4 regions of the Paenibacillus sp. FSL R10-2788 genome follow, and region 1 is predicted to be linked to each of the others. Evidence: riboswitches for the same ligand, from Rfam matches in the RefSeq annotation. Region 1 holds a riboswitch; each other region holds the start of a gene.
The links. A riboswitch is a leader RNA that binds a small molecule or an ion and turns the genes downstream of it on or off. The one in region 1 is predicted to bind cobalamin.
Positions count from the first base shown of each region.

Region 2: another riboswitch for cobalamin. It lies ahead of NSQ50_RS02370 (anaerobic ribonucleoside triphosphate reductase); the one in region 1 lies ahead of metE (5-methyltetrahydropteroyltriglutamate--homocysteine S-methyltransferase).
Region 3: another riboswitch for cobalamin. It lies ahead of NSQ50_RS03790 (S-layer homology domain-containing protein); the one in region 1 lies ahead of metE (5-methyltetrahydropteroyltriglutamate--homocysteine S-methyltransferase).
Region 4: another riboswitch for cobalamin. It lies ahead of NSQ50_RS04430 (DUF4430 domain-containing protein); the one in region 1 lies ahead of metE (5-methyltetrahydropteroyltriglutamate--homocysteine S-methyltransferase).

Region 1 covers NZ_JBBOQA010000001.1:4,903,138-4,910,686, reverse strand. The annotation lists gene NSQ50_RS21910 (FtsX-like permease family protein) at 1-712, shown strand, start outside; gene NSQ50_RS21905 (DedA family protein) at 731-1,354, shown strand; gene NSQ50_RS21900 (undecaprenyl-diphosphate phosphatase) at 1,405-2,265, shown strand; cobalamin riboswitch at 2,365-2,570, shown strand; gene metE (5-methyltetrahydropteroyltriglutamate--homocysteine S-methyltransferase) at 2,726-5,029, shown strand; gene NSQ50_RS21890 (DUF1540 domain-containing protein) at 5,176-5,328, opposite strand; gene NSQ50_RS21885 (DUF4349 domain-containing protein) at 5,757-6,872, shown strand; gene msrA (peptide-methionine (S)-S-oxide reductase MsrA) at 6,964-7,549, opposite strand, start outside.
Region 2 covers NZ_JBBOQA010000001.1:531,129-538,677, reverse strand. The annotation lists tRNA gene NSQ50_RS02380 (tRNA-Thr) at 150-221, opposite strand; gene NSQ50_RS02375 (MTH1187 family thiamine-binding protein) at 316-624, opposite strand; cobalamin riboswitch at 1,003-1,237, shown strand; gene NSQ50_RS02370 (anaerobic ribonucleoside triphosphate reductase) at 1,480-3,465, shown strand; gene nrdG (anaerobic ribonucleoside-triphosphate reductase activating protein) at 3,462-3,977, shown strand; gene NSQ50_RS02360 (ribonucleoside-diphosphate reductase subunit alpha) at 4,033-6,366, shown strand; gene NSQ50_RS02355 (ribonucleotide-diphosphate reductase subunit beta) at 6,652-7,549, shown strand, end outside.
Region 3 covers NZ_JBBOQA010000001.1:861,123-868,671, reverse strand. The annotation lists gene NSQ50_RS03790 (S-layer homology domain-containing protein) at 1-2,054, opposite strand, end outside; cobalamin riboswitch at 2,219-2,419, opposite strand; gene NSQ50_RS03785 (cellulase family glycosylhydrolase) at 2,762-4,483, shown strand; gene NSQ50_RS03780 (transposase) at 4,554-4,802, opposite strand; gene NSQ50_RS03775 (hypothetical protein) at 4,868-5,449, opposite strand; gene arcC (carbamate kinase) at 5,642-6,592, opposite strand; gene NSQ50_RS03765 (tetratricopeptide repeat protein) at 6,629-7,549, opposite strand, start outside.
Region 4 covers NZ_JBBOQA010000001.1:1,028,311-1,035,859, reverse strand. The annotation lists gene NSQ50_RS04435 (methyl-accepting chemotaxis protein) at 1-1,400, opposite strand, end outside; gene NSQ50_RS04430 (DUF4430 domain-containing protein) at 1,601-4,165, opposite strand; cobalamin riboswitch at 4,336-4,538, opposite strand; gene NSQ50_RS04425 (GAP1-N2 domain-containing protein) at 4,666-7,549, opposite strand, start outside.

The DNA of each region.
Region 1 (7,549 bases):
AACAGAAGGCAGAGTAAAAGCGGTCTATTCCTTGCAGCAAGGACTTGCCATTAAAGAAATAGGTTATACCGCGCAAGTCCCCATTGCTGAATATTTATTGCCGGAGCTGGATGGTAGAGATGGCGGGGATTTTAGTGGTGTCGTGATCAGTGATGAGCTCTACAGCGCTATTGATCCCGTGCAGACGGATCTTTATACAGGTTTTTATGTAGAGGATTTTCCACAGACGGTAGGTATCGCAGATGATCTTGCCCATAAAGGCAAACAGTCCTATGAAAGTGATTCTCCGTATGCGATTGTGATCAGCGGCACGCTGTTTGAACTTCAGAAAACATTGTATAACACAATGCTTTTTGCTTCATTGCTGGTGGGTACTGTCTTTTTTATCGCGGCAGGCAGCTTTCTTTACTTCCGGTTATATACCGATCTTGATCATGATCGCAATCAATATTCCACTTTGTCCAAGATGGGGCTTACGGATAAAGAACTCAATCGAATAGTCACAATTCAGCTCGCTCTATTGTTTTTTGTGCCGGTCGGAATAGCTATTTTACACAGTGTGTTTGCCTTTATTGCGCTTCAACGGTTGTTCTACTTATCTATCGCAACGGAGACAGGCGCGGTGTTACTCGGATATTTGGCTGTTCAAGGACTATACTTCTTTTTTATTCGCAGCCGCTATTTACGCAACCTGAAGAAGAACTTGATATGAGAAATGGGGGTAACAAGAATGCAAGCATGGATTACAGATTTTATGGAGCAGTTTGGTTACTTCGGTATTTTTCTGATGCTGGCCTTTGAAAATATATTTCCACCAATTCCTTCAGAAGTGATCCTGCCCTTTGGAGGATTTATGACCACTACGACGAGCTTAACGATCCCTGGTGTAATCATTGCTGCCACTGCTGGATCACTACTGGGTGCAGTAATTCTCTATTATATTGGCCGATTATTGGATGTGAGCCGGTTAGAGAAACTGGTTGAACGCTGGGGGGGTCTAATTCGCGTTACTAAAAAAGATATCCACAAGGCTGACGCCTGGTTTGATAAATATGGCTATTGGACTGTATTGTTTTGTCGGATGGTTCCGCTGGTCCGCAGTCTGATTTCGATTCCGGCGGGAATGTCAGGTATGAAATTTGGAGTATTTATGATCTTCACAACGATTGGCACATTGGGATGGAATTTGCTGCTTGTGCTTATTGGCGCGGCTTTGGGCGAATCCTGGGAAGACATTGCCATGTACATGGATGTGTACTCCAATGTGGTCTATGTACTAATTGCTGGCGGATTAGTTATTCTTGGGTTTCTGTACTTCCGCAAACGCAGCCGGAGAATGAACACTGAGGGCTAAGCGGGTGGAGGACTGATAATAGAAATGACTATTAAAAAGGAGGGAAACACATGGAGCTATTAACGATTATTAAAGCCATTATTTTGGGGCTTGTTGAAGGTTTAACCGAATTTGCTCCAGTATCCTCCACGGGTCATATGATTATTGTTGATGATATGTGGCTGAAATCACAGGAGTTATTTGGACAATATACGGCAAATACCTTCAAAATAGTTATTCAACTGGGTTCTATATTAGCGGTTGTTGTGATTTTTAGAAATCGATTCATTGATCTGTTGGGCTTAAGGCGTTTCAGCCGTAAGCAGTTGGACCCTGTAACAGAGAAGCTACCGCAGTTAGAGCAGGGCGGGCACCTCAAGCTGACACAGGTTCTGGTAGGGTTAGTGCCTGCAGGTGTGTTAGGTGTTCTGTTTAATGATTATATTGATGAGCATTTATTCTCTACCTCAACGGTGTTAATTGGTCTAGTGATCGGGGCTATATTAATGATTATTGCGGATCTGTTTGGGCCGAAGAAGATCAGAACTGAGAGTGTAGATCAGATTACATACAAACAGGCACTTGGTGTAGGTCTTGTACAGTGTTTTTCGTTATGGCCTGGATTTTCACGCTCGGGCTCGACGATTTCTGGTGGCGTAATCCTCGGGATGAGCCATCGTGCCGCTGCTGATTTTACGTTTATTATGGCAGTACCCATCATGGCAGGTGCCAGTCTGTTGTCACTGATGAAGAACTGGCAATATTTCACCATGGACGCGCTGCCGTTTTTTATTGCAGGCTTTATTAGTGCCTTCCTATTTGCGCTGTTATCGATGCGTTTCTTCTTAAAACTGATCAATCGTATCAAGCTCTTACCGTTTGCTATATACCGTATAATTCTTGCTGCTGTAGTATATTTCGTATTTTTCTAAGTCCGTTATAAGGAATCGATATAACAGAAGCCCCAGTAATCTATTGCAGATTGCTGGGGCTTTCACGTATGATGACATCAGATTAAGACACTCAAATGATGAATGATATCGGAGACAGGTGCTGACCGGAAAATAGTAATTCGGTAGGCTTAATAGGGAAATTCGGTTCGAAGCCGATGCGGTCCCGCCACTGTAACGGAAGAATCTCGAGCAACAGAGGTCACTGGCAATTTACTACTGCTGGGAAGACTGCTCAAGATGTTGACGCCGCTAGCCAGGAGACCTGCCTGTTTCAACAGCACTGCTTCACCTACGGAAGATAGGGAGGTGTTAGACGTTAACCATGGGTATATCATGGGCGTCTTTCCCTTTGACTTTTTTAGGGAAGGGCGCTCTTTTTTATAGGAAAGCAAGTAGTTTTGGAGTTTGAAATAAGAGATTGAAGAGGGAGTGTATCGAAATGACGAATAAGGTAAAAGTAAGCAATCTTGGATATCCGAGAATCGGAAAGAACCGCGAATGGAAAAAGGCACTGGAGGCATTCTGGCAGGGGAAAATAAATGAGGAGCAATTCCGCTCCGAAATGGCAGCAATCCAGCTGCAGCATTTGAAGACCCAGCAAGAAGCAGGAATTGAGCTTATTCCGGTAAATGATTTTACATTTTATGATCATGTGTTGGATGCGGCTGTTATGTTTGGAATCGTACCTCCACGGTATGCGTATGATGGCGGCGACATCGGGCTTGATCTTTATTTTGCAATGGCCCGTGGTAATGCTGAGGCTACTGCCTGCGAGATGACCAAATGGTTCAATACGAACTATCACTATATCGTTCCAGAGATCGGCACACAAACACCACGCCTGACTGAAAACAAACCTCTAGCGGCTTATCGTTTTGCTAAATCGCAGGCAGGGATTGAAGGTAAACCGGTACTTTTAGGTCTGTATACCTTCCTTAAGCTGTCCAAAGGTTACGCAGCGGCAGATATCGCCAAGATTGCTGCACGTTTTGTTCCAGTCTATGTTCAACTGCTACAGGAACTGAAGCAAGAAGGGGTAAGCTGGGTACAAATCGATGAGCCAGCGATTGTTACAGGCATAAGTAAAGAAGAATTAACACTGCTTAACTCGATATACACAGACATTGCCGGCTCCGTGCCGGGCTTGAATATTATTTTACAGACGTATTTTGAAGCTGCTGAGCCGCTGGAGGCACTGCTAGAGCTGCCTGTTCAAGGCTTGGGTCTTGACTTTGTGCACGATGGTGGAACGAATCTGGCTTCCATCGAACGTCTTGGCTGGCCGAAGGACAAATGGCTGGGTGCCGGAATTATTGATGGACGGAACATTTGGCGTTCCGATTTAGACGCTAAGCTGCAACTGGTAGAAAAGCTCAGCGTTCATGTACCGCTTGATCGTCTTATTCTTCAGCCTTCTTGCAGCCTGCTGCATGTCCCAGTCACCGTTCAAGGTGAAGTGAAGCTGAAGGCGACAGTTAAGAATGCGTTAGCCTTTGCCGATGAGAAGCTTAAAGAGCTTAGTCTGCTCGGAGCAGCCGTCGCAGATAAAGGAGAAGCTTCTCAAGCAGCGCTGGCCGCTAGTCGTGAAGCTATTGCAGCGTTCCGCGCACTACCTGAGCGTGGCCGTAAGGATGTGGCGGAGCAAGTGCTTGCACTTGCAGCTCTACCAGACCAACGCAGTCTGCCTTTTGCTGAGCGCTTAAAGGTGCAGCAAGAGAAATGGCAGCTTCCACTTCTGCCAACCACTACAATTGGTAGCTTTCCGCAGACAGTCGAAGTGCGCCAGGCGAGATTGAAATGGCGTAAAGGGGTCTGGAATCAGGAGCGTTATGATGGATTTGTTCGTGAGCAGATCGCGGATGCAATTACCTTCCAAGAAAAGCTAGGTCTGGATGTTCTGGTCCACGGCGAGTTCGAGCGTACAGATATGGTGGAGTTTTTCGGAGAAAAGCTGGATGGATACTTGTTTACTAGTAATGGCTGGGTTCAATCCTACGGTTCCCGTTGCGTTAAGCCGCCGGTGATCTACGCGGATATTGCATTTATACAGCCTATGACTGTTAAAGAAAGCGTCTATGCACAATCGTTGACGAAGCTTCCGGTTAAAGGAATGTTGACGGGCCCTGTTACTATCCTCAATTGGTCATTTGTACGTGATGATCTCAGCCGGGAAGAGGTAGCCAATCAAATTGCTCTTGCCCTTCGCCATGAGGTAAAAGCGTTGGAAGATGCAGGCATCGAAATGATTCAAGTGGATGAGCCGGCTATTCGTGAAGGACTTCCGCTAAAGGCAGAAGACCGTGAGCATTACCTGAACTGGGCAGTGAAGTCGTTCCGTGTTGCCACGAACCATGTGAAGGCTACGACACAAATTCATACGCATATGTGCTATAGCGAATTTAATGACATGATCGATTCAATATCGGCTATGGATGCTGATGTAATCTCCATTGAGACTTCACGTAGCCATGGTGAGCTGATTATCAGCTTTGAGGAGCAGGCCTATGATAAAGGAATCGGTCTTGGAGTGTACGACATCCATAGCCCGCGGGTTCCAGCTGTCGAAGAAATGACTGCGAATATCGATCGTGCGCTGCGGGTGCTTGACCCTGAACAGTTCTGGATTAATCCGGATTGCGGTCTGAAAACGCGGGGCTGGCAGGAGACAGAGGATGCACTACGTAACATGGTAAGAGCTGCTGCTATTGCGAGGGAAAAGACAGGGGTTATTGCTTCTAAATAGACTTAAATAAATTAGAGCCAGGGTAATTTACCCTGGCTTTTTAGTTCAATTATTTTTTTGTAATCAGCTACTTGATAATAATTCTCAATCTTGTTAGAATGAAAAAGAAAAAGAAGGAACCGTGGAGGGTCCCTTTAGGCATTTACTTATTTACTTTCGAAAGTTTTGCAATCTGTTTCTTCTGCGCGTTTTGGTTCTTGGGAGCTGTGGAAAGCTACGAAGATCGATTCAGCGCTGCATTTGTTCTCTTCTGCCCAGTGGGTGCAGGAGTTAACTTCACAAACTACGTCTTTTGCCATGAGGGTTCACCTCCCCTTTTAGTAATTGACAGTATCATTCAAAGAACGGCTCTGTTCAGCAAGGTGGAGCTTGTCTCAGCAAAGCCGTGTCACGCCCTCATTCATTATGAATAGAGGGTATTTGGATTTTTTTACTAGGTTAGACGTGGTAATTGTACCAAATAATGAGTTTGTAAGCAAATGAGTTCTTTAACTTTCGGGACCCCTCCCATATAAAAAATATGTCCAATAAGAGTCGCAGAAATGCGGCTTTTTGTGTATTTCAACAAGAAAAACCAAAAGAAATTTACCGAAATTCCATATTCCAGTGCAACCTTCCAAGTTTTGGGGCGTCAAAGAAATGAGAGACGGAAGAGATCTGTATAGAACATGACATTCCGTAACGTTACAATGCTAGGGATTACCACTACATTTTTGGAGGAATGAGAATGCGCAAATGGGGTCTGCATTACTTATGTTTATTAATTCTTGCGGTGGTATTGGCAGGTTGTGGCTCGGGTGATAACAATTCGGCAGCTGACAAATTAGCTAGTGACGGCGGAAATACGAGTAATTCTGCTGCAGCAACAACTGAGCAATCTTCAAAAGCTACATTAGCGGATAAGAACACCTCAGCAGAGGCTGAGACAGCAGCGGGAGGCAACGAAGCCCCAGTTGAAAAAGGTTTGACATCAGAGAACACGGATCAAGCAAACGCGGGATTTACGGGCAGTGATGTCGTGGAAGGATTGAACAAGAAGCTTATCTATCATGCCAATCTGACTATGGAAGTAGAAGACTACGGTAAAGCTCAGACTGAAATTCGAAACATGGTAACGATGGCTAAAGGATATATTATAGAGTTTAACGAGAACATGTCGCAATATGAGCAAGGGGGGACGTTTATCCTTAAGGTGCCAGCCTCCGGATTCTCTCCTTTTCTGAATAATTTGGAAAAAGTAAAACACGAATCGCTACAGCGCAGCATTCAAGGTCAGGATGTCTCGGAGGAGTATATTGATCTAGAGTCGCGTCTGAAGGCAAAGCAGTTAATGGAAGCTCAATATACTGAGTTTATGAAAAAAGCAACGAAATCAAGTGATCTGGTCGCCTTTGCAAACGAGCTTGGTTCGATTCAAGAAACGATTGAGCAGATCAAAGGCAGAATGCGATATATAGATCAGAACGTATCCTTTTCAACGGTAGAGCTTAGAGTGTACCAGACGGATGAGAGTTTAGCTGTGAAGGAAAAGGCAGAGCAAGGTCCATTGCTGGAACGCGCATCAGATGCTTTAAAAGGAAGCCTGAACGCACTATCTGTTATGTTTCAGTGGCTTTTTGTAATTCTTGCAGGCGCATTGCCGATTCTAATCGGTGTGGGCATTATTTTAGCCATCGTTTGGTTTGCCCGCAAAAATATCCGCGTACGACGGGAGCAGCAGACCCAGCGGATACGGCAGGAAAATCGGGAGCTGAACAAGGAGGTACTCCCTGCACCAGCAGAGCCAAAGGTGACAACCTCAATAAAGGATAAGAAAGCGAACGAGGACGAGAATAAAGAATAAGCTCCTATGAATTAAAAAGCCTCCAATTCATGGTATACCGTGAATTGGAGGCTTTTCTATAAGACAGTACAGTTTCGCACGTTATCGAAGATTAGGCAGGCTGGAAGAGTACACGATACTCGCCATAGCCCTCTTTCTCCAGATCCTCTTTCGGTATAAATCGCAGTGCCGCTGAATTAATGCAGTAGCGCAGGCCGTTTTCCCCTGGACCATCGTCGAAGACATGACCTAGATGGGAATCTGCTACTTTGCTGCGCACTTCTGTGCGAACCATCAAATGGCTGAGGTCCGTCTTTTCCTTCACGGCGTAATCGCGGATTGGACGTGTAAAGCTGGGCCAGCCACAACCGGAATCGTATTTATCCTGCGAACTGAATAATGCTTCACCAGATACGATATCTACATAAATGCCTTCTCCGTGGTGATCCCAAAAATCATTTCGGAAAGGTGACTCTGTAGCGCTATTCTGAGTGACTTCATATTGAAGTGGCGTCAGACGTTCTTTCAAGCTTAGTTTATCTTCTTTATGTGTCCAGTGGGTTTCGATAAAATCCTCTCGGCCGGAACCCTTACGGTAACGTTTGTAGTGGCCCGGGTTCTTACGATGGTAGCCCTGATGATATTCTTCGGCAGGATAGAAGGTTGCTGCCGGGAGGATCGGGGTAACAATCGGGCTA
Region 2 (7,549 bases), 4.4 Mb from region 1:
TGCTCGACAGTGACCACTAGTCATACCGTTTTCATTAGCTATTTCGCCATGTCTTATCTTTTAGAAGAATGTTAGAAGCCAGGGGATTTAATGAAAAATGACGCGGTCCCGAACCCTCGGAAATCCGCGCCACATATGGTTTTTTGGGATGCTGGTGAAGGGAATTGAACCCCCGGCCTACGCATTACGAGTGCGTTGCTCTACCCCTGAGCTACACCAGCTTAAAGCTGATTTTTCTGTCAAACAAAAAATATTATACAACTTTCAGCCAGAAACGCAAGCCTATTTCTCCCTGTTTTCCGCCCTCCTAAACTGCTAATCCACCTGTAGCTTACGCTCCACAGACTCTAACTTTCCACGGCTAGTGGAGGGTTTATCGCGGCGGTCGTCTATTTTAAGTGAGGTAGAGACACGTTCTGCACCTGCGGCAAAAGGAGACTCATGCAAAGCTTCTACCGCGGCAAAAATGCGTTGCAGAGGCCCTTCGATGATCGTCCCCATGGACGTAAGTTCATATGTAATCCCTTCTACTGTCTTCAGCACCCGCTGCATATCCGCAACATAGCTGCTAAGACTGGTACTGCCTGTTCCAATTGGAATAACTGTAACTTCAGCAATAGGCATGAGAATACCTCCTCGAAATTTTATAGTACCCATCTTCTTCCATTGTAACAATTCCACCGCTCTGTCACAAACTAAGCAAGATTATCCTCCCTTATCTCTTCTATTTCTTCTGATTACTCCAAAATATGACTTTGGGCTAAGAGTATTTTCTCATGCGCAAATTCTAGGGTCATCTGCACTATATTTATGGACTCTTTGTGGCATCTTTTCGGACAATTTATGAATCATTTCGAATCTCCCTGTGGATCAATTGTGGATTACTTATGGACAGCCTGTGGATCATTTGTGGAGTACTTTTAAAGAACCCGCTCCCCGCGCGGGTTTTCTAAAAAACTGTTTACAAACACAACATCTTGGGTTATTTTTATCTAACGACAACAAAATATAGTGGAGACAGGCGCTTTGATCCTTAACCGGATTTAGAGCTTAATAGGGAAGCGCGGTGAGAATCCGCTGCGGTCCCGCCACTGTAACCGGATGGCCTTCTTAAGCTTCTGGGAAGCTTGAGAATCCACATCTCCCGGCAGATGCCACTGAGGGTTAGGAACACCCTTGGGAAGGCGCCGAGAGATCCCACGGAAGCCAGGAGACCTACCTGTTTCGACGACACCAACTATTGATGCCTGCGAGGAACAGGGATGGTGTCCGCATGCGGTCATCTACGTAGAGACCTCTGCAAATATCCGTGTGGATATTTACATAACGCATCGGGCATTTTCTGCCATCCTCGGGTAGGGGATGCTTTTTTTATGTAATCAGAACAAATATACGACTGCTTATGGTAGTCCAACTTCCTATGGATATATGGATTTGATGATAGATGTTTTTCTTTTATACTGAGAGGAGAGCTGTACAATGACGTTGTTGGAGAGACAATTTAATGGAGTAGAAAATGCACGGGAAGTTCTTTTAGAAGAGCTCATTGATTTAGGCCGGGATATTATCGACAGTCGGGATATGGACCTATTGCGCGAGAATGCCAATTTGAATGGAGAGAGTTTCTCCGGTAAAATGAGCAAGTTCGGCAGTGAATATTCAAAATGGTACGCCCGCAATTTTACGATGCCGCCGCAGCTAGTGCAGGCTATTGATGACAATGTCGTCTATGTGCATGATCTGGATCAATACGCGATTGGAACGACGAACTGTATTTTTATCCCGTTTGATAAACTTCTCCGTGAAGGTTTCAATACCGGCAACGGCAGCGTTCGTCCTCCGAACTCAATAATGACTGCTATGTCTCTGGTAGCGATTATTTTCCAATCCCAGCAAAATGCTCAATATGGTGGTGTATCCGCCAATAAACTCGACTATGATCTGGCACCTTATGTAACCAAATCCTTCGCCAAGCTGTTCCGCAAGGGTCTGGATTATTTTGAAGAAGGACAAGCTGATGAATCTTTGGGCGAGATTACGATGAGCCGGACCGATCTGGCGGAGTTATATCCAAGAGCGTTCCGTTTTGCACTAAAGGAAACCGAAATCGAAACCCTGCAAGCGGCTGAAAGTATGGTACATAATCTGAATACCATGTCCAGCCGATCCGGTGGACAAATACCGTTTACCAGCATCAACTACGGTACTTGTACTTCACCAGAAGGTCAGCTTGTGATCAGTTCTCTGCTAACAGCAACTATGAACGGACTTGGCAGCGGAGAAACACCAGTGTTCCCGATTCAAATCTTCAAATGCAAGCAAGGAATCAATCAACAACAAGGCGATCCTAACTATGAACTGTTCCTAAAAGCGGCTGAATGTTCTGCGCGCAGACTATATCCAAACTTCGCTAATCTGGACGCTCCGCTCAACTTGCAGTATTATGATCCAAGTGATCCTGATACGGAGTTCGCTACAATGGGCTGCCGAACCCGAGTGCTCGGTGACCGTTTTGGTCGTAATCATTGCTCTGGAAAGGGCAACCTTTCCTTTAATACACTGAATCTGGTTCGGCTAGGTCTGGCACACGGCACAGTAACAGGCAGACGTACCGTCGCAGACGAAGCTGGCTTCTATGAAGATCTAAATCATTATATGGATATTGCGCTGGAAGGACTTCTTCATCGGTTCCACATTCAAACCGCACAAAAAGCTAAAGCTTCCGATTTCATGATGCGAGAAGGCGTCTGGGAAGGCGGCGAGCATCTTGCACCTGATGACACTGTAGGCGATCTGCTAAAGCATGGCAGTCTGTCTCTTGGCTTCATCGGTATGGCGGAATGTATGAAAGCTATGTACGGCAAACACCATGGCGAGGATATGGAAGTTCATGCCAAGGCGCTGGCTATTGTGCGTCATATGCGGGACTATTGCGATCGGAAAAGTGAGGAACTGGATCTCAACATCACTCTGTTCGCAACTCCAGCAGAAGGTTTGTCCGGTAAATTCACAAAAGTTGACCGCAAGGTACTGGGTTCCATTCCGGGCGTAACTGACCGTGAATATTATACGAACTCTTTTCACATCCCTGTATACTTCGATCTGGGTGCTGCTCAGAAGATCAGCTTGGAAGCTCCTTTCCATGAATATTGCAATGCCGGGGCTATTTCTTATGTCGAATTAAACGGCAATGCACGCAACAACCCATCGGCTTTTATCAAAATTATTAAATATGCGCTCGAACAACAGGTCAGCTATTTCAGCATTAACCATCCGATTGACCGCTGCTCCAGCTGTGGATACGAAGGCGTAATTGGGACAAACTGTCCTTCCTGCAACGCACATGAGAATGACGTGCACATCCGCCGTTTGCGCAGAGTTACAGGTTATTTAACCGGCGACTATCAGACCCGCTTTAATGCCGCCAAACAAGCTGAAGTACGGGATCGCGTTAAGCATCTATGAATATTTGCGGTTACTATCCGGAGTCGATTAACGAGGGAGAGGGCATGCGGGCCGTCCTCTTTCTCAGCGGCTGCCGCCATCGTTGCCCGGGATGTTTTAATCCCGAGACATGGAACTTTAAATATGGAGAAGTCTTCACCTTAGAACGACAACATGAAATTATTGCAGAAATCGCCGCTAACCCTTTGCTGGATGGTCTGACACTGGCAGGCGGCGATCCTTTTTTCTCAGCAGAAGAGTTGCTGGGGTTCATTCATGAGCTTCGCGCTGTACTGCCAGGCTTCTCAATCTGGATTTACAGTGGTTATACGTACGAAGAACTTACAGCCCTTCCCGGTACGCCGGAATGGGATCTACTTAAGCAGTGTCAGGTGTTAATAGATGGAAGATTTGTAGAAGAACTGAAAGATACTACGCTTCTCTACCGGGGAAGCTCCAACCAACGCATTATCGACATTCCGGCCAGCATGAACGGCTCGGAGGTCTTTCTGTGGCAGCCTGCTGCGCTATAATATATCAATTTTTGATATTGAAAATTAATTTGAAATAAGAAGGGATGAACTAACCATGCCGCAATTCGTAGTAAAACCGGATAATCGCCAACTGGCTTTTGATGAGAACCGTCTTTCCGTCTACGCTGACCGTATTCTGGAAGGTCTCGATCAACTAAATAAAGAAACTTTGCTGCGTGGAGTGAATTCCAAACTGCGTCGTGACTCGGTAAGCGGAGAAGAAATCAGCAACGCCTTCACCATGAGCGCTCTAGAGCTTGTAACAAAAGAAGAGCCTACCTGGAAGTTCGCAGCTGCCCGCGCCCTTCTGACAACCCTTTATAAAAAAGCTGCCGTTCATCGCCGCTACAAAGCTTATCCAGAAGAGCCTTACGGTGAATTGTATCCACTAATTACGGATCTCGTGAAAAAAGGAATCTATCGCGAAGAACTTCTAAGTCATTACACCAAAGAACAAATTATCGAACTAGGTGGGTGTATCGATTATACACGCGACCTTTTGTTTGACTATATCGGTCTGCTTACGCTATCCGACCGTTATTTGGCGCATGATTTTGACGGCCGTGTGATGGAGCTTCCACAAGAACGTTATATGATTATTGCCATGTACCTGATGCACCGTGAGCCAGCTGAGAAACGTCTTGAGCTTGTAAAAGAAGCTTATTGGGCTATGAGCAACATCTACATGACTGCTGCTACACCTACAATGTCCAATGCCGGCAAAAAGGTCGCTGGACAACTATCCAGCTGCTTTATTGATACTGTAGACGATTCCCTAGAGGGTATCTTTGACTCCAATACAGACGTAGCACGTCTAAGCAAAATGGGTGGCGGCATCGGCGTTTACCTTGGAAAAGTACGGGCACGTGGTTCGGATATCCGTGGCCACAAGAACACAAGCTCCGGCGTAATCCCTTGGATTCGCCAGTTGAACAATACAGCAGTCAGCGTAGACCAGTTGGGCACACGTAAAGGTGCTGTAGCTGTTTATCTTGATGTATTCCATAAAGATATTCTCGCTTTCCTCGATCTTAAGCTGAACAACGGTGACGAGCGCATGCGTGCACATGACGTGTTCCATGGCGTCTCCCTGCCTGACCTGTTCATGGAAGCTGTAGAATCGCGCAGCCATTGGAACCTCTTCTGCCCTCATGAGGTGAAAAAGGTCATGGGCTGGACAGATAAAAATGGCCGTCCACTAGGATTGGAAGATTTCTACGATGAAGAGCTTGGCAAAGGTACTTTCCGTGAAAAATATGCTGAAGCTACAGCGAACCTGGAATTATCCCGGATCACTGTTCCTGCGATCGACATCATGAAACGGATTATGAAATCACAGCTAGAAACAGGTACACCGTACATGTTCTACCGCGATACCGTGAACCGGACTAACCCAAACCGTCATCAAGGTATGGTTTTCTCCTCCAACCTGTGTACAGAAATTATGCAGAATCAGTCTGCAACAGTTATTGAGCAAGAAGAATTAGTAACTAAAGATGGCCAGACCCGTATCGTTATTTCCAAAATCCCTGGCGACTTCGTAGTCTGCAACCTGAATTCGATTCACTTAGCACGGGCGATTCCAGCTGGCGTATTAGAAAGACTTGTTCCGATCCAAGTTCGTATGCTTGATAACGTAATCGACATTAATAATATTGAAGTTCTGCAGGCACAATACACGAACAGCCAGTACCGCGCAGTAGGTCTCGGCACATTCGGCCTGCATCACCTATTGGCACTCAAGGGCATTCGTTGGGAATCCGATGAAGCCGTAGAATATAACAATCATTTATATGAACATATCAACTACCTGTTGGTTCGTTCGAGCATGGAGCTTGCCCGTGAAAAAGGCCGTTATCCGAAATTTGCTGGATCCGATTGGGAGACTGGCGCATACTTCACTTCCCGCGGTTATGTTAGCGGTGAGCAAGAAGGTAAATATGTAACGACTGAGCAATGGCGCGAGCTGCAAGAAGAAGTAGCTAAGGACGGCGTACGTAACGCTTGGATGTTCGCCATTGCGCCGAATGGATCTACATCGATTATTGCCGGCTCCACCGCCAGCATTGATCCGCTGTATGAACTGCTTTCCTATGAAGAAAAAACAACTTATAAGATTGCTAACCCAGCACCGGATCTGTCCGACAAAACGATCTGGTACTATAAGACAGCATTTACGATTGACCAAAACTGGTCGATCCGCATGGCTTCTGCTCGCCAGCGTCACGTCGATCAAGGCCAAAGCTTCAACCTGTATGTCCGTCCTGACATCAAGGCTACCGAGTTCCTGGAACTGCATCTGAATGCCTGGAAGGGCGGCTTGAAATCAACTTATTATGTGCGTAGCCGTGCTTTGACTATAGAAGAGTGTGAATCTTGCGCTAGCTAATTATCTTAGTGCCCTGAATAGAAAAACGATGATGAATTTCGTAACTGCGAGGAATGTTTGGGCTTCCGGCCGCTGTTGTCATCAGAGGTCTTGATCTTTACCGCTATTAGCGGATGACATCCGATGACAGCATATGCTTTCGATGCGAGCTTTCCTACGGAAAGCTTTCGGGCGAACGCTGACGCTCCTACAGCTCCAAACTTCCTCTCCGTTACTCCATCACCGTCTTTCTATGAACAAGACACCAAAGAAAGATTACCCGCGCAAAAAATGGAGGGATAAGAAATGCAATTACAAAAGATTTTTAATACTGAAGCACCTAATCAATCCACACGAATTATCGACGGTGAATGCTCAGGTATTCTGAACTGGAACGATATTCGCATGCCTCATATGTACAAGCTGTATAAGGTGCTGCTGCTTAATCACTGGATCGCGGATGAAATTCCAATGTCCAAGGATGCGCAACAATTCCCGATGCTGGATGCCGAGGAACAACGCGTATTTAAGATTAATATCTCCCTACTCGCTGTGCTGGATTCGATGCAGACGATGTTCGTGAGCGACGTGAAGCGTTATTTCACCGATTCCTCTTTGGAAGCTATCTCCGCTATTATCGGGCAGCAAGAAGTGGTGCATAACCAATCCTATTCCTATGTTCTATCCTCTATCGTGTCGGAGAGTGAGCAGAAGGAAATTTTTGAATATTGGAAAAAAGACCCTGTCCTGCTGGAACGCAATCAGTTTATCTCTGATATTTATCAAGAGTTCCGTGATAACCCTACGAGACAGACCTTTTTCCATGCGCTGGTAGCAGATCTCATCTTGGAAGGGATTTTCTTCTACAGCACTTTCGCCTTCTTCTACAATCTGGCCCGTGACCAGAAGATGATGGCGACCAGCCAAATGATCTCTTATATTCAACGTGACGAGAATCAGCACTGCTACTTCTTCGCAGAAGTATTTAAGCAGCTGCTCGTAGACTTCCCTGAGCTGAACACCAAAGAAAACATGGATTACGTATACCGTACCATCGACCGCGCGGTAGAGCTCGAAACCAACTGGGCTTACTACACACTTACTAACGTGCGTGGCATTGATCTTAACGAGCTTAGCGACTACATCAAATATACAGCGAACAAACGTCTGACTTTGATGGGTATGGAAAAAGCTTACCAAGGTG
Region 3 (7,549 bases), 4.0 Mb from region 1:
GAAAGGATCGACCATTCTCCACTACCTGTACCAAACGACGGATTCTTTACAGTGTTTAGAATATAGGCAAGGCTTTTATTTAATTGTTGTTTGGCTACAACAGTAGTAGGTTGTTCTAATTGCACATCATTCATATCAAAGAGACGGCTGCTATGATTGATCAGACGATCATAAGACACAAGTGCATACGTACCTTGGTCCGTTGCCATATTGTCTACTTTGCCTGTGAGGATATGCTTAAATCCACCCTCAGGTGCAGCAAAGCTAAGCAATGCATCAATAAGCGAATTTCCACTTTTAACAAATCTAGTGTCAGTGTGCGGATCTACGCCTACACCAGTTAAGGCCACAATTACCTGTGAGATACTTTCGCTGCTAGTGCTTCCCCAGCTTGTAAATCCGCCTTGATTGTTTTGGTTATCGGACAGCCATTGGATGGCCCGATCCACGGCGGCTTTTACATCATCTCGGGTTGCATAATAAGGTGCAAGAGCTTGCATCGCCATCGCAGTCATATCGACATCGGCTTTGGTTACGCCTAATGCCCAGCCACCAGCTTCTGCTGTACCTTTTTTAACCTCTTTATCTAAAATGTACTGAACTAGTTTTTCTCTTGTGGTCTGTTCTGTAACTCCATCAACTACAGGGATCTCATAGTTATGGCTATCTAGCGCAATCAGAGCAAAAATCGGACCATTATTGCCTTGCTTTTGGATATATTGATAATCAGCGAGTGCTTTTCTCAGATCATATCCCGCAACATTTGTGATATCTTTTCCGATAGAGGTAAGCCCTAGAATCGCTCTGGAATTCTCTGTGCTTTTATTGGCGTCGAGTTTTCCATCCTCTTTAATGATCGATGCTATTTTTGTTGCTACATTGTTGTAATAAAGATCGTAATAACCGTTAGGCACTGTATAGTTCGCCCGTGCTAAAGATAGAATCGACCATTCTCCACTACCTGTACCAAACGACGGATTCTTTACAGTGTTTAGAATATAGGCAAGGCTTTTATCTAACTGTTGTTTGACGGCAACTGTAGTTTCCAGTTTGTAAGTAACTTGATAAGTTACATTTGTTTTGTTTCCAGCTCCGTCAAGAGCCGTTACAGTAATTGCATTACTGCCTGAATTCAGAGAAGCTTTGTACTCCCCATTCGCAGGTGATAAAGTAACACCATTCAACTTCACTTCTGGAATGATGTCACTATATACATTGTCTGTGACAGCTACTTTGAAGCTTATATCTTTATTAGATACTTCCTGTTTATCTTGTATGCCACTTACAGTAATAACAGGGGGTTCTATATCTAATGCATGGTTAAGCCCTACAAGCGCATGATCTACACTTATTTGAGAGCTTGCCATATTTTCGAGCACGGAATAGGCTTGATAAACTGCCGATTGTACTACTGGTCTGTCCAAAATAGTTTCTTTATTAGGGTCACTGTTAATCTCGGCGATTTCCGCAGTTAAAGCATCCTTATTGGCAAGTTGAACTGGGATTTCTCCCCAGCCGCCAAGATCAGAACCATAGCCATAAGTGGTGAACTGAGTTCGAATGATATCACCGTCTTGAGGCTTATAATCGGTCATCCCAAACGGAGGAAACACATTATTTACTGCATACATCCAACCCGACATGGAAGTATAGTCAAACTGACTTAACCACTCTGGGTCTGCTTTAGTGCCGACTGTATTCCCATCAGCTGAAATCATATCTAAAATATATTGTGGAATATTGACTTCGCTTCTGCCACTATCTTTAACTTCTGATAAATAAAAACCACTATCTATATTTCCTAAATATCTATAATTCCCATCTCCTAGCGCACGTGTTATTAAAGATGCGCCATTATCGCCTTCATAAATCGGAACTTTAATAGGTTCCTTAATATACCCTTGGCCTACGGTGAATTTCTCTACGGCTACAGTTACGTACCCTTTAAGAGTAGAGCTTGCTCCATTTGCTTGAGCCGGGATAACACTTGTAGAGAATGTCGTAATAAATACAGCTACAATGAGTAACCACGCTAAAAACTTATTTTTCTTCATTTTTCCATAACCCTTCCCTTCATACCTATGATAAAAAAACAGAATAAACTTTCTTATAACCACAAAAAAACCACTCAACATAAACGTCAAGAGGTTAAGATAGTGAACCACAATACTAGCTGGCAAACACTATTCAAGCACCTCTCTATCGATCGTAGAGTTTGATGGTGTAACAGAAAAAGGCAGATATTCTGGCTCAAGTATCATCACCCTTGCTGCCTTCCCAGTTTCCCAGTGGCATTTTGCAAGGACTCCTCTTTCACAGCGGCGGGACCGCGCGGGATTCACACCCGCTTTCCATTTAACCACTCTATGATTGTACTTCCGCAACATTCATAGTTGGCACCTATTTCTAATTTTAAATTTTCATGCTTCATCATATCTAATATATATGCTTTTGTCATGTTATATTTCTTTTTTGTATAACGGGCAGCTAGAGATAATCCTATTGAATAACCAATTTCTACGAGTAGGGATATTTAAATAATTTCTTTATCCAACTGTGGGGAAAATTAATTTAAATCACTAATTCTTATATGAATTTGCCACAAATTAGTAAGGTACTCGCTGAGTGAATTCTATGTTAGGGTATATTCAGAAAGCGTTTACAAAAATAACATTGGAGGTGTTCGTGTTCATCTAACCACCAAGTACAGCGTCAAAGCCAGGTCCAAGCATCCTAAATTTATCTCACAAAGGAGAATTCAATGACTACGCGAATCCAGAAATCCTTCTTATCATTGACACTTGTCACCGCTCTTCTGCTCTCTCTGTTCTCATCCATGGCTGCAGCTGCAACTAAGGATGAGCAACAAGCTAAGGCAGCGCCAAAGAGTAAGATCCAATCCTATGTAGACGAAATGCAGCCCGGATGGAACCTCGGTAATACTTTAGATGCTACAGGTGAGGACGAAACCTCCTGGGGCAATCCTCGTGTGACCCAAGAACTTATTAAAAAGATCGCCGCTCAAGGCTATAAAAGTATTCGGATTCCTGTGACCTGGGATACTCACATGGGTGCGGCACCAGACTATACCCTAGAAAAAGCCTACCTCGACCGTGTGGAAGAAGTTGTCGGCTGGGCACTGGACGCCAAGCTTTATGTCATGATTAATGTCCATCATGATTCCTGGCTATGGGTAAGCCATATGGAAGAAAAACACGATGAAACGCTGGCGCGTTATAATGCAGCCTGGACTCAAATTGCCGATCGCTTTAAGGACAAATCCGATAAGCTGATGTTCGAGAGCATAAATGAACCTCGGTTCACCGATGGTGGAAGCACAGACGAAGCAAAAATGGAGCAAATGCTTACTGAACTCAATAACTCCTTCTATCAGATCGTGCGGAAATCCGGTGGGAAAAACGACCTCCGCCCACTTGTATTGCCTTCATTAGAGTCTTCACCTACACAAACAAGAATGGATCATCTCTATAAGACGATTACGGCTCTAAACGATCCGAATATTATTGCGACCGTTCACTTCTATGGCTTCTGGCCTTTTAGTGTGAACATTGCCGGCTACACCACATTTGAAAAAGATACAAAAAACGATATCACTCAAACTTTTGATAACGTTTACAATACATTTGTAGCTAAAGGCATCCCTGTCATCGTCGGCGAATTTGGTTTATTAGGTTTCGATAAAGACACGGGTGTGATTGAACAGGGCGAGAAGCTTAAATTCTTCGAGTATCTGACTTATTATTTGAAAGAAAAGAAAATGACTTCCATGCTCTGGGATAACGGGCAGCATTTCAACCGTAAAACTTATAAGTGGTCTGATCCTGAACTCCACAATGTATTAATGTCTGGTCTGAAGGAGCGTTCCTCCAGCACCGAAAGCGATTTGGTCTACCTAAAAAAAGGTGCACAAATCAAAGATACCAAGGTTAAGCTAAACCTGAACGGCAATAAGCTAACCACCATTAGTGCCAACGGAAAATATCTGACCAAAGGTAAAGATTACACATTAAATGGTGAGGAGCTCATCCTCAAAGCCAGCCAACTCAAAAAGCTCACAGCTTCCCAAAAATACGGTGAAAATGCCGTGCTGACTCTGAAATTCAACAAGGGTGTTGCGTGGAGACTTAAGGTGATTGTGTATGACACAGCTAAATTAAGCGATGCAAAAGGCACGACTGAATCCTTTGCCATTCCGACCACCTTTAATGGTAACCAGCTTGCCACAATGGAAGCTGTATATACCGCTGGTGGCAATGCAGGTCCGCAGGACTGGACTCCATTTAAGGAATTCGGCAATACCTTCTCACCTTCTTATAACACTAAAGAAATCAAGCTGCTTCCCGCGTTCTTTAAAGATGTTAAAGACGGCGAGGTTATCCTAAAATTCCACTTCTGGAATGGGGATATCATCACCTACAAGATCACGAAGAGCGGAGCAAACGTTGTAGGAAAGTCCTCTTAAGCATCCGTCCTGTTAACAACACAAATAGGGGTGTCCCTACGCGGGAACACCCCTATTTGTATTGTACCCATCACATATTAACCTCGTCATACGAAATTATCATCAACCGATAAATTAAATAAACGCCAAGATAGGCTCCGGTAATAAGAAACATTGGATTTAAAAATATCGCATGGATCGAGGTCATAAATACAGCATGATCCCTTAATATTTCGTAAATCGCCAAAGCGGAAATATTTCCAAAGATAATCGCACTTAAGACCGAAGCAACATTGAATACCATACGCCACTTTATCGATTTACCTTGTAACATCAGCATGACAATGGGAACAATAATACTACCAAGTACGATTAGAAATTTCATCCAGTCACCTCGGTAAATTTTTAATCGTCCAGTTCCACGCTTTCGATTTGTCCGTCTGCATTTACCGTCCACTCGATTTCAACGCCATTATTTAATCCGAGCTTGTCTTCATCTTCAATGACTATATGATCAGGAATCGTTAAGGTTTGCTCTTTACCACCCTCCACTTGAACGGTAATCTGTTTATCCTTAACCGCAGTGATCCTTCCGTCATATTCAATCTGCTGCAAAACAATCTTTTGATTCTGATCTGTAATGGTAACCCGCTTGCCACCGTCGCTTAACAGTTCAACCTTTTTATGATAGCTATCTTTTAACGAAACATCCTTGATAACTCTCTGAATGCTCACTCCCTCTGGAAGTTCCCCAGTATTTGAACCGGGTGACGCAGATGTCATGGGTTGTTCTGTTGCGTTATTCGTAGGCGCAGGTGTAGTAGCTTCTGCAGAAGGTGCTGTGGTTTCTACTTGAGCCGTTGGAGTAGCCACTTGAGTCTCATCCGCTGCTTTAGTGCATCCACTTAACAATACCGTACATGCACAAATACAACAAAGAATTGTAGCCCTGGTAAAACGTTGTGTTGTTCCTTTATTCGATCTCATCTTTTACCCCCGCATTTTAATGTATTCTTTTTTATATAGTGGACATAGTTTTACCTCTTATCTTCCTTTTATTCACCAGAATATGGCCATCTGAAAGCAGCAGTTGAGTAACAATTCATGAACATGTCAAAAAACCGCCCTGATTTAGATCAGTGGCGGTCTCCATGAAATGATGAGATAAATAAGATCATATTAATTTACAATATGTGTGCCAGCCTGTTGACTCATCGCAGCTTTCATATTTTCCGGATTAGTAATGATAACTCTACGTCCCTCCTTTTTCAAAAAGCTAAGACTTGCTTCAATTTTAGGCTGCATACTTCCAGCAGGAAAATGACCCTGCTCCGCATATACCATCATTTCTGCCGCTGTAACTTCTTCAAGAGCCTTCTGCTCAGGCGTACCGAAATTTACACATACCTGAGGAACTCCTGTTGTAATAATCAGCGATTCTGCATCGATCTGTTCGGCCAACAGACTTGTAGCAAAATCTTTGTCAATGACCGCATCGATACCTTCGTAGGTATTATTTTCGGTTTTGATCACAGGAATCCCGCCTCCGCCAACAGCGATCACCACATAACCCGTCTCAATGAGTGATTTAATGACGTCTTTTTCAACGATATCAATCGGCTTAGGCGATGGAACAACACGGCGGTAACCACGACCTGAATCCTCAATGATGACCCAATCTGGCTTGGCACGCTTCATCTCCTCTGCTTGCTCAAGCGTGAAGAAGGAGCCCACTGGTTTCGAGGGAGACTGAAAATTCGGATCATTTTTGCTAACCTCGACCTGAGTAATGACTGTGGCAACCTTTTTGTCTAATCTGCGGTGAATGAATTCATTTGTTAAGGCCTGCTGAATTAAATAACCTATGCCCCCTTGCGTGCCCGCCACGCAATTGACCAGCGGAGTAACATCCATTCCAGTGACTTCCGAAGCCACCTCGCTTCGTCTCAGCTCGAATCCAACCTGTGGACCGTTGCCGTGAGTAACCACCACATCGTTGCCTGCTTGCACCAGATCAGCGATATTGACAGCAATTTCACGTACTGCCTCAGATTGATCCTCTATAGAATCGCGGCCATTGTCTTTCACCAATGAATTACCGCCAATGGCTACAACTATAAATTTACTCATTCCATTCCTCCTGACGGATCAGTTGATCCTCATTGATTAGCGTTTAAGGGCCAGCTGAAATTGTTCCTTCGCGGAGTGAAAATCCGGATTGGCAGGATTATAGCTGATAGCAATATCTATTTCTTGAATGGCCATTTCATGATCACCAAGTAAACCAAGTGACTGAGCCTTATGATGATGATATAAAGGATTGCTCGGATCGTTAGCAATTGCGTTCTCAATCGCCTCAACTGCCTCTTGATGCCGGCCAAGTGATCTCAAGCTGTTCGCCTTATGGAATGAGAAATCATACCGGGCAGGCTGCTGTTCCAGGAGCTGATCCATAACTTTGACCGCTTCCTCATGCCTGCCCAACTCTCTTAAATAATTGGATTTATGATAGCGGAAGAAGCTTTCGCCAGGATCGCGTTCTATCGCTTTGTCATACTCTGCTAATGCTTGCTCGGATCGCTTCATCATTCGGTAGGCATTTGCGGTATAGAAATAGAAATCAAGGTCATCCGGATCAATAGTAAGTGCCTGTTGATAGGCTGCCAGAGCTTCGTCATATCTCCCGAGTTCCCCTAAGAAGTATCCTTTATAGTAATAGAAATCTGAATTATTACTGTCCACTTGCATTGCATGTTCCATAACCAAACTTGCTTTCCGGAAATCCTCTGCCCGAGCTAGCTCTTGAGCGCTTTGAATACTTGGATGAATCGTTAGCTTTTCTTTATTGAGAATACGGATGACCCTCTCCTGACCCAGCTCTTCTGCATGCTGCAACGATGATTTCCCGTCACGATCCGGCAAATGAACATCCGCTCCAGCATCCACCAACAACTGAATAATATCGGAGTATAAACGGCCACCATTCCCGAGAATTACTGCCTCCAGCAAGGCAGACCATCCCAGATTGTTCATATGGTTAACTGCAACACCTGCTTCCAAGCATTTCTGAACAGTTCTTAGATACCC
Region 4 (7,549 bases), 3.9 Mb from region 1:
TTGGTGACTAGCTCAGTACCCAAAGCCATGGATTCTACTGCGCTTTCGGTTTGCTTTTGGATATGTGTAATAATATCTGTAACCCGCAAAGAACTATTTCTAGTTGCTTCCGCCAGATTACGAATTTCTCCAGCAACTACAGCAAATCCCCGTCCATGCTCACCGGCCCGTGCTGCTTCTATAGAAGCGTTGAGCGCAAGCAGATTCGTCTGTGTAGCAATACCGTTAATCGTTGTAATAATTGTATTAATCTCTTGTGACAATGTCCCCAGATTAGAAACAATCTCCTGACTCTGAGTTACACTGAGGTCAATTTCCTTCATCTGCACAATGATTTGGTCTACAGCCTCTACTCCACGATCCGATGAACCGGAAACTACGCCCATTAGATCCGACATTTCATAGCTGCTGCCCTCTACGGCTGCAATATCATTGGTCATTGCTTTTATGGAACGTGTTGTATTGTTAATGCTCTCTGTCTGTTCATCAAAACCCGCGGCAATCTCTCCAGAAGATACAGCGATCATTTGTGAAGCCAATGAGGTCTGCTCAGCGCTTGCACTCATCTCTTCCGATGAAGCTGACAGCAGCTCCGCACTCTCTGCAATCCCTTGCATCATCTTCCGCAAGCCCTGCAGCATATTGTTAAATGAACTGTTAATTTGGCCGATCTCATCCTTGGCAGTGTACGTTGCTATTACGGTCAAATCTCCATTTTCTGCCCGCTTCATTATTCCTTGCAGTTCTTTAAGGGGTTTTGTTATCAGTCGAATGATTGCAATACTAATCACGATACAAATCACACAGGCGAACGTAATCATTATGGTATTGTTTACCCGCATGCTTTTAGCGGTTGCCATGGAATCTGAATTGTGTTCATCAGCATCTTTAAGCAACGAATCACTAATTCCTTTAAGTAGGTTGATCATTTTTTCACGGGAATCGTTAAACTCGCCTGAAAATACTCGATAGGCCTCTTGATTATGATTACTATCAGCAATCTTTATAATGTTGTCCCGCTGTGCGCGATAATCTGGCAAAAAGGACTCATACTCTTTGATTTTACTTACAATAGCAGGATCATTATACTGAATCGCTTTCACCTTGTTCATAAGTTCATTGTTATCCTGAACCTTCACTTGGATACTCTCAGAAAGTTCTTTGTTTTTGCTGGCATCAACGCTAATCAAACGCTCCAAAAGATAGGATTCAATAGCCCGATTATTCGTACGCATCTGCCCCACGTAAGAAACAGGCAATAAATTTTCATTATATGTCTCATTTGTCTTTTCGGCCATTCGGGTCATCGTGATGATGCCTATGCCCCCTACAACATTCACCATGATTACAGCGAATACCAAAAGCAGCCCTATTTTGTATTTCACTTTCAAATTTTTCATCTACACTCCGCCTTCGCATTATCTTATGATCTATCTATTTTTATCGGTCGGAAGGGCTAAGAGTTTGATGATTTTTTGAATATTGTGTCGAATAAAAGTATATATTGTCATAAAACGACTTTCCTCCAAATATAAAAAGGGCGGGCACCCGATCCGTTAGTTACTCCGAATCCATGTACCCGCCTAATCAATCCTCTTCCTTATTCTCCAGAGGTATAGTACCAATATAAAGTATCACCGTTCTGCAAAATATAGCTGTCTGCACTTATGCTTGGATCAGCATCCCGGTTCGTTTTATACTTCCATCCGCTGCTTGGGCCTTCATCAAATTCAGCCAACCCGTCAATAGACTTCACGTAGATGCTTCCAGCGTTGCCGGATGATACTACCTTAGTGCCTAATTGACTGACTAGTAAGCTATAAGCCGTTTCGCCCTCTTTTAGAGCTACTGTTGTACTGGCTAGGATGGTTCCCTTCCGGCTATCTCCAATCACTGAAAGGGTAGCGGTAGCTTTAGCTGGAGCAATAACAGACGATCCAACAGTCAGAGACTGAGTATAACGCGCTACGCTCGGTACGCTGTCTTTAGCATAGCCGGTAACAGTCATTGTATAGCTATTTGCCGGGAGACCCCCATCAACAACAGCTACACCTTGTTCATTCGTGATTACCTTCTTATCACCAATCGAAACCTGCACACCTGCTGCTGGTGAGGTAACCGGATCAGAAGTGAAACTGTCCTGATTCCACACCCACTTTTTCTGAGAAACCTTTACGGTAAAAGCTTCATTAGCTTTTGGCTGCGTTGGGGAAAGCGCCACAGAATCTATAACCTGTGTATTTTCACCTGCATAATAGACAAGCACACGATCGGATTCCTGTAGTTCGAACGCATCCATACCCACACTTGGATATATCCACTCCCCGCCGCGTGATACTACGAAGCTCCACCATCCGTCGTAAGTACCTTGCGAAACTCCATGGATACCTGATACAAAGTTGCCATAAGACGATTTGGTGATATCTACTTTAAAATCATCGGTAGACCCTAGTTGCTGCAACGCTTCAAGAGCATTGGAGGCTTTTAAAGTCCCTTCACTAATCAATCCTTCCGGGCCTTCAACGGTAAGTGAAGCTGTTACATTCTTAGAAATTACCTTTATAGCTTTTGTATATTTAGCAACCGTTGGCGCTTTACCTTCGCGGTAGCCAGTTACAGTCAGTGTATAGTCACCTGCGGGCACATTTCCTGAGAATACGGCCTCACCTTTAGCATTCGTCGTTACCGTCTGAGCTCCAATTTGGACCTGAACACCCGCAGCTTTTGCAGTTACAGGAGAGGAAGTGTTCGTAGCAGCGTCCCATTTCCACGTCTTACTAGTTACAATGACGTTAAAAGAATCGCCCTCTTTAAGATTTGCTTTGGAAAGGGTAACGGAATCCACAAGTTTAGTGTCATCTCCGGCATAATAAACCAGTACCTGATCTGAATCTTTAAGTACAAAATCACTCATGCCTACATCGGGATTAATCCATTTTCCGTCACGTGATACAACATACATCCATCCGTCATAACCACCAAAGCTTCCAGCAGCAATACTTCCGATGCCAGTCACATAACTGCCCGAAGGATTCGTGATCGGCAAGTTCGTTTGAAGCGCCAGCTTCTCTAACGCTCCAAGTGCGTTGCCAGCATAGGCGTACCCTTGTGCCAACGTGGCCCGTGGTCCCTCAATCGTTACAGGAGCGTAGATGAGTGAGCTCTGAACGGAGGATTTGGAAAAATCGTATAGCTTACTGTTGCTTCCTTTATACAGCAAATTATACGCAACCAGCGCCTGAAGTCCTTGCTCTGTCGCCAGAACATTACTGCTTCCACCACGGCTATGGGTGAAGCTACCATCAGCTAGACGATAGCTAAGCAGGTTCTCCATTAGATCCACTTTGTTTTTGGTGTATTCTAATCCACTAGGATCAACTCCGAAGGATGTGAGTCCAAGGATTGCTTGTGCGCTACTTTCAGCACTGTCACCGTAACCCCCATGGCTATCTTGAGCTGCAGATAACCAAGCTACGGCTTGTAGCCCTGCTAAGTAGGCTTCAGGATTATTTTTATGTGCCGCCAGAGCCGTCAAGGTTATCGCTGTCATATCAGACTCACTTGCGCCCGAGGTTAATGCAAAGCCCCCATCCGGATTCTGTTTGGAGAGAATCTCCGTAAGGAGCTTATCCGCCGTCCATTTCGCGTCACTTGGGATATTATATTTACCAGAATCCAGCGCAAGTAAGGCATATACCGGATTATTTAGCGTCTGTTCACTGAGCTTGCTGTTATTATAAATTTTCTCAATCAGATTATAGCCAGGAGTCGTTCCGTTACCAGCAAAGCTAGTAGGATCTGCACCAATCGCTCTCACTGCGAGCACGATTCGAGCATAATCGGTTACATTGGCGAAATTGCCAGCTGCATCCTTTACTTTTTTCTCAAGCTCTGAATGGTAACTGGCTGGCAGCTTATATCCTGCTTGCGCTAATCCAATAGCTTGCCAATCCGATTGCACGCCACCTTTCAAGAGATATTCTGCAGCCGCATAAGTCGCATCCGCAACATTAATCCGCTCCGCAGCAGTTGCTTCCAGACCGGAGCCAGCGCTCGCTTCTGCAAATATTTGTCCTGCCGGAGCAAGAGATGTTCCTAGAATTGAAATGACCATGAATAAGGCCAGCCCAAGTGCTACAAACTTGGAAGACATGATTTTCTTCATTGTTTAACCTCTTTCTGTATAAGAATGGGTACTGCTGGGAATAAGACGCATAACATAAAGACCGCCCCTTTGGAGGGCGGTCAGGGAAGATTACAAATCGAGGCTCCGGCGCTTGCTTCCTGCCGATAGTCCATCTGTATATGTTCCACATTCTTACCCCACGAAGAATAGAAACGCTCACAAAAAAGGCAGGTCTCCTGGCTAATGCTTCATCGCTGTTCTTCACCTTCCCACCCTACCTTCAGGGCAGTGGCTTATAGAAGAAACGCTCCGCACATACAGTGGCGGGACCACGCCGGACTCATGCACCGGACTTCCCTTTTAAGCAGACGACTAGATTGATAGAGTCTGCACCTTTTCCAGTATGTAGTATCTTATTTTGACATCCATAATCATATCTATTAATACATAGCATGTCTATAGAAAAGCTTAGTATGGGCAGCAAAAAAATGAACAGCAATACACCACCTGCCGGTAGGTATTGCTGTTCAGAAAGCTTGTTATTCGGCTGTTCCTTCCGGACTTGCAGTTGGGGAGGGTTCAGCACTTGAATCAGAAGCTGGTGGAAAATTAGGGTCGGGATCTACGATCAATGTAAATCTTCCGGCCTTGATCATACTTTTCTCTAGAATTGTCGCTCCAGGCTCCAATGTAACCTCAACCTGATAGGATGGTTGTTCACCTTCAGTCACAGCTGTTGCGGAAGGCAACCCAGTGCTGTCCTCAGTATCAGAGGAAGGCGTAGGAGACGGAGAAGCATCAGCTACTGCGTTAGGAGCATCTGCACCTTCTGCTGTTCCTCCAGTAGTGCCAGCGGCATCTGAATCGTCAGCGGCGTTTCCCTCATCCGTCCCATCCGTTGACGGCACTGGACAAGTGCCATTCGTAGCAGCGACCTTAAAGCTTTTATCTATCTCTGTAGACGAAGACATTAAACTAATCTCAGTCGGTTGAAACTGCACACAGTCATCTGCACTTGCGAAGGTGAACACCAATATGCTGCTCCCCTTATCTCCTTCGTCGCTCTGATCCTTCAAGTATACTGAAGCCGGAGGCAGCTCATTACCTGCACTCTGAACAGGGGTCGGCTCAGGGCTTGTCCCCGGCAGAGCCGTCTTCGTATCATCCGGGCGTAACATACTGAATACGATAATTGCAATAATCACCAGAATACCCGTAATGGAGCCGGAGATTAAGAGTCGAAATCGGCTGCGGCTGATCCAGCGCGCCAGCGGGGAAGCCAGTTGGGAGCGGGCTTCATTGTACACATTTTGCAGAGCAGGCCGAGCTGCCGCGACATAGTTCTTTCGGAATTCCCGATTCTTGAACGCTTCACGATCACTGCTCAGGAAATACTTCAGAATCGCCTTACGGTAACCCGGTTGCAGCTTTTTATTCGAAACCGTAAATAAAGGATTGCCTTGCGACCAAGCAAAAAACCGATAGATGATTTCTTTGTCGGAACCGGATTTACGCTTTAACAGCTCCAGAAGCGCATCGTAATCCAGCGGACCCCCTTCACGCTGAGTTGTATAGTAAAAGGCTAGCGGAAGCCGTTCAAAGGGTTCCAGAACACGCGCCTCTTTTAGCAAACGACGACCCAGTAGCTGCACATCGTCTAGTTCCTGCGGAGACAATCCTGTAAAAATCTCTTCATTCGGCTTCTCTTCACCAAACCAGCGGTAAGCTGCACGCAGCGCATTCTCTTTCTGCTTGCTAATCCTATCCAGTGGCGGCTGCCAATCGACAACATTACCATACCGTAAAAAAACTACCTCCAGAAGCTCCTCCTGCGTCATATCGGAAAGCGATAAGCGGTTCAGTAAGAATCTATCTGCTGAAGCAGCAAGATCCTGCATTAGGGAGAGTGCCTTAGGAGCAACTCCTGTTCCTTTGCGGCGATCTTTTTCTGCCTTATCTACAATTTCATGAATTTCCGCTACAGAAGCCACCGGATCATGTTCCAGCTGGAGCTTTTCAAGCAAATAATCCTTCACAGCATTTTGAGCAAAAGACTGCTCTAACGCCACTGGCAGGAACCGCCCCCAATGGAGTACAAAGCTCAGTATATCCGCAGATCTGGACGCCGCAGCTAGTCTTGATTCCATATAAGGCTCAAGTAGCTGCTTACGGAAATATGTTTCAGACATCACGCGCTGGAAGTAGGCTGCACTTAACTCATCATTACTCTCAATGATCCCGTAAGCGGCACTCAAGATATCCTTGCGGCCCGCTTCCACACTATGAAGCATCCCATTGATGAAATAATCCACGATTCTGACCCTGTAATTGTGATCCTTAAGTACAAAATACTCCTTAAAACATTCCATAATCGCCGGATCTGGCACATTCCTTTGCCGAATCAGATCAAATTCCCGGTCGAACCGTTCTAAGAAAATATCGTTCAAGCGGATTCTAGAATGAATTGCACCGTCTGGTTTAAGGTAAGAGAGCAAACCACTTAGCACCGCACTCTTATTCTCCGTATATAAATGCTCGTTCCCTTGCTCAATCTCATAAAATATAGCCAGCTCATTATAGAAAGCAAGGGATAGCTTATGCTCAGGACTCTCTCCACGCAGAATCTGATCGGCGAAGCTTACAAAGTCGTTAATATCTCCTGGATTCAGCAGTAACAGCTTCCACACCAAATCAGCATAAGGCTGGCGGGACTCACCAAAATCGACATTTCCCATCCGTCTGGAAGCCAAATCGAAGGTATAATCCTTCTCAATACTGCGATCACCGGGACGCAGCGAACCTTTTTCCACAAAGCTAAGATGTATATATTTACGGCTTTTCGGTTCATTCGCATACGTAATCACGCCTAATCTACGGCGGAATTCATACGGCAGCACGCTATACAGAATTTCTGTAAGCTCCACCGCCCGCGCGGACAACTCCGTGATAGGTACGTTTAGAGCCACGTAGATTTTTTTCTTACCTGCTACAGAGAGCATCACAGCTTGCAATAACGCCTTGAATATCCCTTCATCAATCCCTAACAAGCGTAAGCCTGCGATTGGGTCAGGGCTGCGGTCTGTGCGAACAACTGGAATAGAGGGCAGCTCCGGCAAAGTTCCACCAAGCTCTCCAGTATAACTCTCTGCAAAATCAGCATGCAGCCAGTCCCCATAGCTCTGGACAATTTCTTCGGAACGTGAAGCAGGAACTACATAGTTATGTGCAAAAAAGGCGCTTCGTTGGCCTGTGAAATCGGCCGCTTGATAACGACTAAGCCCAATAACTGTATCCCCGTTCTCGGCATGAAATAGGTGCAGCGCACCAGGATATGCAGCCTCATCCTTCTCCCCACGCGCGGTCAACTCCGCAGGAGCATCGTAGAGGCAGAAGGGATGAAGGATTTTTTTCACAAAATTATTG